One region of the Paeniglutamicibacter sp. ZC-3 genome, then DNA from elsewhere that is predicted to be linked to it. Evidence: riboswitches for the same ligand, from Rfam matches in the RefSeq annotation. Region 1 holds a riboswitch; the other holds the start of a gene.
The links. A riboswitch is a leader RNA that binds a small molecule or an ion and turns the genes downstream of it on or off. The one in region 1 is predicted to bind S-adenosylmethionine.
Positions count from the first base shown of each region.

Region 2: linked by a shared signal. The riboswitch ahead of OIU93_RS00715 (bifunctional o-acetylhomoserine/o-acetylserine sulfhydrylase) and the one ahead of OIU93_RS16355 (flavin reductase family protein) in region 1 are both predicted to bind S-adenosylmethionine.

Region 1 is NZ_JAOYTG010000018.1:74,878-79,281, forward strand. It holds gene rpsF (30S ribosomal protein S6) at 1-19, shown strand, start outside; gene OIU93_RS16335 (single-stranded DNA-binding protein) at 64-657, shown strand; gene rpsR (30S ribosomal protein S18) at 720-959, shown strand; gene rplI (50S ribosomal protein L9) at 975-1,430, shown strand; gene OIU93_RS16350 (dihydrofolate reductase family protein) at 1,644-2,270, shown strand; SAM riboswitch class IV at 2,514-2,626, shown strand; gene OIU93_RS16355 (flavin reductase family protein) at 2,694-3,203, shown strand; gene OIU93_RS16360 (DUF1801 domain-containing protein) at 3,298-3,723, opposite strand; gene dnaB (replicative DNA helicase) at 4,239-4,404, shown strand, end outside.
Region 2 is NZ_JAOYTG010000001.1:154,461-158,864, forward strand. It holds gene OIU93_RS00710 (homoserine O-acetyltransferase) at 1-448, opposite strand, end outside; gene OIU93_RS00715 (bifunctional o-acetylhomoserine/o-acetylserine sulfhydrylase) at 451-1,794, opposite strand; SAM riboswitch class IV at 1,869-1,984, opposite strand; gene OIU93_RS00720 (VOC family protein) at 2,150-2,794, shown strand; gene OIU93_RS00725 (CPBP family intramembrane glutamic endopeptidase) at 3,003-3,761, opposite strand; gene OIU93_RS00730 (phosphotransferase family protein) at 3,880-4,404, shown strand, end outside.

The sequences.
Region 1 (4,404 bases):
AAAGGTCGTTGCAGAGTAATTCTGCTCTTCGATCTTCGTAGAACAACACTTTAGGAGGCTCCAATGGCAGGCGAGACAGTCATTACGGTTATTGGTAATTTAACCGCTGACCCGGAACTGCGTTTCACCCCGTCAGGATCGGCAGTGGCGAACTTCACCATTGCTTCGACCCCGCGAACCTTCGACCGCCAGACCAATGAATGGAAGGACGGCGACACGCTGTTCCTCCGTGCGTCGGTGTGGCGTGAGGCTGCCGAAAACGTCGCCGAGACGTTGACCAAGGGCATGCGCGTCATCGCCCAGGGCCGCCTCAAGTCGCGTTCCTACGAAACCAAGGAAGGCGAAAAGCGTAACGTCACCGAGCTTGAGGTCGATGAAATCGGCCCGTCGCTGCGTTACGCTTCCGCAAAGGTCACCCGCACCCAGCGCTCCGGCGCCGGCGGTGGTGGTGGCTTTGGTGGCCAGCAGAACGCAGGCGCAAATGCCGGCGGCTTCAGCGGTGGCAACCAGGGCGGCGGCGGTGGATTCGGTGGCGGCAACGCTGGCGGAAACTCCGGCGGCGGCTGGAATGCACCGGCGAACGATCCATGGGGTGCTCCTGCCGGAGGAAACAACGGCGGATGGGGCAACCCGGGTTCCGACGAACCACCCTTCTAAACAAAATTATTCACCATCCCGCAGAAAATTCTGCGGGCTCCACCTGATAAAGGAGCTCCACGATGGCTAAGGCTGAACTCCGTAAGCCCAAACCAAAGTCCAACCCCTTGAAGGCCGCTGACATCACTGTCATCGACTACAAGGACGTAGCATTGCTGCGCAAGTTCATTTCCGATCGCGGAAAGATCCGTGCCCGTCGCGTTACCGGTGTTTCCGTACAGGAACAGCGCAAGATCGCACAGGCCATCAAGAACGCGCGTGAAGTAGCCTTGCTGCCTTACTCCGGCGCTGGCCGCGGCTAAGGAAGGTATACCAACATGGCAAAGCTCATTCTGACCCACGAAGTTACCGGCCTCGGTGCCGCAGGCGACATCGTTGAGGTGAAGGACGGTTACGCACGTAACTACCTTCTCCCGCGCGCCTTTGGCATCACCTGGACCAAGGGCGGTGAGAAGCAGGTTGAGTCGATCAAGGCCGCCCGTGCTGCTCGCGCCGTTGCTTCCCTGGAAGACGCCAAGGCACTTGCCGCTTCGCTTTCCGCCAAGCCGGTCAAGCTGACCGTCAAGGCCGGCGCTACCGGTCGCCTCTTCGGCACCGTGAAGACCGACGACATCGCCAAGGCTGTTGCAGCCGCCGGCGTTGGCGCGATCGACAAGCGCAACATCGAGATCAACGACCACATCAAGTCGACGGGTAACTACACCGCGACCGTGCGTCTGCACACCGATGTCTCCGCAACCGTTTCACTGCAGGTTGTTGCCGCAAAGAAGTAATTCCTTGTGCACCCGCCGTCTTGTGTGACGGCAAACCACTGTGGACCCCGCCCTCGGCGGGGTCCGCAGTGGTTTAAGGCCTCCTCTGGTGCATCGGGTCTGGCGCCGGGCGTTCCCGTCGAGTAGCTTGGCCAAATGGGGCAGTGCCCTCCTGGATGGACTGCCACGTCGAATCCCGGGAAAGGGTAGCCAAACAAGCGAGAAGGCGCGGTCATGAAGCTGGTATTAACGGAGTTTGTGAGTCTCGACGGGGTGTCGCAAGGCCCCGGGTCTCCCGAGGAAGACACCACCGACGGATTCACCCAGGGCGGATGGTTCGTCCCGCACATGGACGAGGCCTTTATCGAACAGGCCGCGCAATGGCTCGGCGAAGCGGACGGGCTGCTGCTTGGCCGCCGCACCTATGAGGCATTTGCCAGGGACTGGCCGCAAATCACCGACCCGGACGACCCCTTCACGGTGCTCATGAACTCCCTGCCCAAGTACGTGGCCTCGCAAACGCTTGGCGAGGGAACCTGGGATCCAACCATCGTCCTCTCCGGTGACGTGGCGGCCCGGGTTGCCGACCTCAAGGCGCGCCCCGGCAGGGAGCTGCAGATCCACGGGAGCGCCAGGCTTGCCGCTTCATTGCTCGCCGAGGGGCTGATTGACGAGCTGCGACTGGTGGTGGCGCCGGTGGTCCTTGGCCATGGAAGGCGACTCTTCCCGCAGGGAGGCGCACCCACAGGACTTCGGCTCTCCAGCACCACGAGCACCCCGGGCGGGCTTGCCATCCTGGTCTACGAACGCACCGGCGATGCGTCCTATGCGACTTATACGGGAGTTTCGGACCTCTCGTAGGTGGAAGAGGTGCCGGCCACCGCGTTTGTGGCACGTATGCCAACCATAATTCCGGGCTATGTCATCGTCTTCTTCGGCCCCAGAGCTGTCGTCCACGCGTTCGGGAACGAATGCGGGCGTCTCGGGCAACTTTGGTACCAACGAGGCAAATGATCGCACAATCTTCGATTCTTACTCTTCGTGACTTCGTATGTCGAAACAAACTTTGACGAGACGTAATTATTTCTTCTAACGTTAGTGAAGAATCAAGAGTGTCAACGCAAGGCCCTGGCCCGTTGGCCGGCAACCCTCTCACGGTAGTGGGGTGCTCCAGGTGATGATTCGGCCTACCGGAACCCCGGAGGCAAGTACCGCACACCTCGTTGGTTGGCGCGTGTGTAGCACGCACCGCGATGGTGGGCCGAAGCCGAAGGATTGAGCACCATGACACTCACCTCTGACCTCACCCCCGACACCCTGCGCAACGTCTTTGCCCAGCATCCATCCGGCATTGCCGCACTCTGCGCCATCGTTGACGGGCAACCGCAGGGAATCATTGCCTCGTCCTTTACGGTTGGCGTCTCCATGGATCCGCCGCTGGTGATGTTTGCTGTCCAGAACACCTCGAAGACCTGGCCGTTGGTGCGCACCAACGGGCGGATCGGGGTTTCAGTGCTCAGCGAAAAGAACGAGGGCGTGTGCCGGCAGATCGCCTCAAAGTCGGGGGACAGGTTCGCCGGGCTACGTCTTGATTCGACCGATGAGGGTGCGCTGTTCCTGCATGACGCCACCCTGTGGCTCGATTGCTCCGTCGAGCAAGAGGTTCCTGCAGGCGACCACCATGTGGTGCTGCTACGCGTGCACGGCCACCAGACGCACGACAACGCCCACTCACCGCTGGTGTTCCACGGTTCGGCATTCCGTCGCCTGGATGCAGAACAGCTGGTCTCCTAGGGAACCTGAAATGCGAGGGCTCAGCCTCCGTGGTACCGAATCCATGATTCGACGCCACGGGGACTGAGCCCTTTGCCTTTGCCAACACGTTTTACTAAGACGAGTGGTGCACCACGCCAGTCATGTACCGGTAGCCGTCACGGGCAAGCCGGGTGAGTACGTCCAGGTCGACGTCGGCAAGCTTGTTCACATAGAGGCACGATGCCCCGCGTTTGCACTTGCCCAATTTCTCCAATAGGGGGCCGGCGGTCGGTGCAATGGTCAGCCCGTAGAGGGCAAGGTTCGCCGCCCTCGGGGAGAAACCGATGGCGCTGGCATCCCCTTCGCGCCCCGATTCGTACTTGTAGTGGTAGCTTCCGAACCCAACGATTGTCGGACCCCACATAACCGCGGGCTCTCCGCTGACCTCTTCCATCATCCGGAGCAAGACCTCGGCATCTGCGCGCCTGGTCGGATGTGACACTGCCGATATGAATTGAGCCGGGTCAACGGCTGTCGGGGCGGTCTTGTTGGCGCTCATGCGCCCCAGTATGTCAGTCGTTGGTGATCTCCATCAATCCCCGCTATCCCCAGATCCGCGGGAAGTCCCGGCGTGTCTGTGGATAGCTTGTGGGTAACTATGAAATGGTCGCCAATCCAAGCCCGGAATCCCGGGGTTTTTGTGTGTATAACCGACTTTTCCGCGTGTGGAGGATGTGGATAAATACTTTGTATCCACAGGACCTGATCTACATAATGCCTAGTCAAATCGTTATTCTGAGGAGAAAATTGGTGTAATCCACAACGTTCTCCCCAGACTGTGCACACAACACGCCGCAAGGTTCACAGGTTATCCACACGGCCTGTGGATAACCGTGTTGGGTTTGTGGGAAAAGAGGTCTATGGTGACAGTGTTCCCCACCTATTTCCACAGGTTCGCGGTGCCCTACGGCACGTGTGAGTTTGAACCTAACGAATCGTCCGTGCTCCTTGAGACACTGAATAGGTAATGATGCGGAAAACTTGGGAACCCGCGCAGCTTGAAGGGAAAAACCCGTGTCGCTAGCCAGCACCGAAACCAGCTCCGATTCACATGGATCGGACTATGGACGCACCCCGCCGCAGGACCTCGTAGCCGAGCAAAGCGTACTGGGCGGCATGATGCTGTCCAAGGATGCCATCGCGGACTGTGTGGAGGTGCTGCGGGGACTGGACTTCTATC
Region 2 (4,404 bases), on a different contig from region 1:
CCAGCTCGTCGGCCAGGCGTGCCTCCAGCCGCACCGAATCCTTGATGGTCGTGAAGGGGAACCGTGATCCCCAGGGGACCCCGTCCGGGTCAAGGCTGGCCGGGCCGGTGCTGCCGGAGCAACCGCCGACCATGTTGGCTGCAACCACGAAATATTTATCGGTGTCCACCGTCTTGCCCGGTCCCACAAATCCGTCCCACCAGCCGGGTTCCGTCGAGGCTCCACGGGCGACATGGCTATCGCCTGTCAGTGCATGGGCGATGAGGACGGCGTTGGAGGCATCTGCATTCAACGTGCCCCAGGTCTCGTATCCCAGTACGATTTCCGGCAGCGTCGCACCGGTCTCGAACGTATAGGAACCGGTTTTCAGGTGCTGCAGGATGCCGTCGGGGGCGTAGTCCAACGCCGCTGCCGTTTCTGCGTCATAAAGGACCACGTTTGTCTCCACACTCACCGGGTACCCTGAAATTCAACATCGGCAGAGGTGGCCACTGATTCGAAGCCAACCTTCAGGTCGCCGATGATGTCGGCAATATTCTCAATGCCGACGCTCAAGCGGACAAGTCCCGGGGACACGCCTGCGGCAACCTGCTCCTCCTCGGTGAGTTGCGCGTGGGTCGTCGACGCCGGGTGGATAACCAGCGAACGCACGTCGCCCAGGTTGGCGACATGGGAGTGCAGCGTCAGCGCATCGCCAAAGCCCTGGCCCGCTTCGCTCCCGCCGGAAATCTCGAACGAAACAATGGCGCCAATGCCCTTGGGTCCATACTTGCGCCCGCGCTCGAACCACGCGCTGGATTCGATCCCCGCGTAGTGGACGCGCTGCACCTGTGGTTGTGTCTCCAGCCATTGTGCAACTTCCACGGCATTGGAGACGTGGCGCTCCATGCGCAGCGACAGCGTTTCCAGCCCCTGGGCAATCAGGAATGCATTGAACGGGGAAACTGCCGACCCGAGGTCGCGCAACAGTTGCACGCGTGCCTTGAGGACGTAGGCAAGGTTGGCGCCTAGTGCACCGTTGACGCCGAGGTCCCGGGCGAAGACCAGGCCGTTGTACGACTCGTCGGGGGTGTTGAAGCCGGGGAATTTCTGCGGGTCGGCGGCAAAGTCGAAATTGCCCGAGTCAACAATGACACCGGCGATTGCCGTTCCGTGTCCACCGAGGTACTTGGTGGCGGAATGGACCACGATGTCGGCTCCCCACTCGATCGGGCGGATCAGGAACGGCGTGGCCAAGGTGTTGTCAACGATCAGCGGCACACCTGCCTCATGCGCAATGGCGGAAACGGCTTCGATGTCCAGCACGTCCTGGCGCGGGTTGGAAACCACTTCGCCGAAGAACGCCTTGGTGTTGGGTTGGACGGCTGATCGCCAGCCTTCCAGGTCATCCGGGTCCGAAACAAAGGTGACTTCGATGCCCAGCTTGCGCAGCGAGTGCTTGAACAGGTTTTGGGTTCCGCCGTAGAGGCTCGGGCTGGCCACGATGTGGTCTCCGGCCTCGGCAAGGTTCAGGATCGAATAGGTGGTGGCAGCTTGTCCTGAGGCCAACAGCAGTGCGCCAACTCCACCTTCGAGGCTGGCAATCCGCTGCTCAACGGCGTCCTGCGTGGGATTTCCGATACGCGTGTAGATCGGCTCGAGCTCGGCCAGGGCAAAACGTGCAGCGGCGCTTTCGGCGCTCGGAAACACGAATGACGACGTCTGGTAGATGGGCAGTGCTCGTGCACCGGTTGCGGAGTCGGGCTCCTGTCCCACGTGGATCTGGCGGGTTTCAAAGGACCAGTTGTTAGACATATCTTCCCCTTCAAGGATTCTAGGGGGTATGCCCGAAGCCGACTCCGGCGGTGGCCGTGTCTTGGCTGGGGGCATTCCCGCGCTTGTCCCACGTCGTTTTGACGTGGGGCCTGGTCTTCACCCGGGGCACCCCACCGCGGCGGAGGGTTGCCGTTCAGCAAGCCGGGGCTTTCTGCTGAAACTCATGACCTTGTCAATAAGTCTGGCCCAGGGCTTCACATGTTCGCAACCACATCTCAAATTGTGACAAGTTGGCGGCAATCGCACTAGCCGCAGACGTTTAAAACGACCAACTGAAACGCAAGTTAGGTCAACCTAAGTCGAGAGCCAGATCACAAAGTGCCATGATGGGCACATGATGAGGCTCGACCATGTAACTTACGCTTGTGGACCCGACGGTCTAGCGGCAACTGCCGCTAGGATCGGCGCGGTTCTTGGACTCGAATCAGTAAAGGGCGGTGTGCATCCACGTTTTGGTACGCGCAATGTCATCTTCCCGCTGAAGAACAACCAGTACCTGGAAGTTGTCGAAGTACTCAACCACCCGTCGTCTGACAAGGCACCGTTTGGCCAGGCCGTTCGCGCCCGCTCCGAACTCGGAGGTGGCTGGATGGGGTGGTGCGTCGCTGTTGACGACTTGGCTCCTGCCGAGGCACGCCTGGGCCGCGGCTCGGTGCCGGGAAACCGGAAATTCCCCGATGGACGGGAACTGACCTGGCGCCAGATCGGCATCAACGGCCTGATTGCGGACCCGCAGGTTCCCTACATGCTTCGCTGGGATGAGGGCACCGAGGATCTGCACCCCTCGAAGGCACTGGATCCTGTGGGGAAAATTTCCTCAATCTGCATCGCCGGCTCCAGCGAACGGGTCGCCGACTGGCTCGGACAACCCGAGCAGTTGCCCGTTGGCGACGTTGTTGTCGATTGGCAAGCGCCGAACGGGACGCCGGGAATCCTTTCGGTAACGTTTGAAACTCCCACGGGTCCCATCACGCTGTAACAAAGCAGTCATGGGAAGCACTAGCAACGTGGGGGTGTCCGGAGGTGATCCGGACACCCCCACATTGATTAATTCCTTGTCTGCTCCGCCGACGGTTACGGCGCCACGCCAAGCGAGGCGCGAGGGATGCCGGTGGGCCCGATTTCCTCGAGACTATCGATCCGGCCGGAAACCGGCAGTCATCGGCGAAAAGTGATCAAACCGTGCTTTAGGATCCCAACCCGATTGCTGTACCCACCAGCGCATAACCGACGAATCCCGCAACGTCCAGGAACGCGTGGGCGATAACCAGCGGCATGACCCTGCCTTTCCTGGAATACACGTAGCCGAACACCACACCCATGGCGACGTTCCCGATGAACGGGCCAACGCCTTGGTACAGGTGGTAGCTGCCCCGAAGCACGGCACTGACGCAAATGATGTGCCATTTGCCCCAGCCCAGTCGCCCGAGGCGCTCAAAGAGGTACCCGACGACGATCACTTCTTCCAGGATGCCGTGGCGGATCGCGGAGAAGACCAGAATCGGGACAGTCCACCAATAATCGTCCAATGCTGCCGGCACGATGATCGTGGTCAAGCCGAGCGCACGGCCCACCGCATAGACGCCAAGGGTTCCGATGCCCATGACCAGGAACAACCCGATTCCCCACCCCAGGTCGCGTACCGGCCGCACCAGGTCAAAGCCAAGCCTGCCAAACGGATTTCCTCCGGGAATCCGCCAGAGCAGGTAGAACACCAGCATCACCGGCACCAGGGCAAAAAAGATGTCCAGCAGCTGGTAAGTCAGGTCGAAGTACTGGCGTTGGTTCAATGAGTTGTTCAGCGACGTCGTCTGTGAGCCCAGGGGCGCCCGAGTCATCTTGTCGATGAGGTTCACGATGGCGTAGATACCCGATCGGCCGAGGGACAAACCCAGAACAATAAGCAGCTCGATCTTCAGTCCACGGCGCGTAACGGCGTCAGTCATCGATCTCCCCAACACTTCGCCGAACCGGGTGTTTCCCGACGCTTCCAAACCCATGCGTTCGATCCTACGTGTTGATCCTGTGTACCCACACACCTGTTGACCTGCAAGGATGGTTGGTGTGACCCGAGAAGCGCTGCCCCACGAATACGAACTGGCCAACGCCCTTTTCCCGGGCCCGGATTGGAAGGCAGCACGAGTCGATGAGGGCGGACAATTCCACCTCGTGCTGGTGGCCCGCGACCAGGCGGTCATGCGTATGAGTCGCACCGCCGGGGCCGCCGCGGACATGCAACGACGGATGGACCTGGTTCAGGCGCTGTCGGGCACGTTCAGTTTCCAGTTGCCCACCGCCTTAAGCCAGGTGTGGCACGAAAAGGATTTCTCCGCCGTCATCCAGCGCTACGTCCCGGGTGCCGCGTACCCGCCACACACGGGTGATGTCGTGCGCCTGCGCTCGGTTCTCGAGGAACTCGCTGCCGTCGATGTGCGCCCGTTGGCCAACCTGCTGGCACCGCCGTTTTCCTATCGGGGGCCATGGACCGCGCAGAAGATCGACGCTACCTTGAAGGCCTTGCCCCCGGACCTCGTCGATGCCGCGCGGCGGGTGCTGGACACCATCCCTGCCTTTGAAACGGTTCCGGCG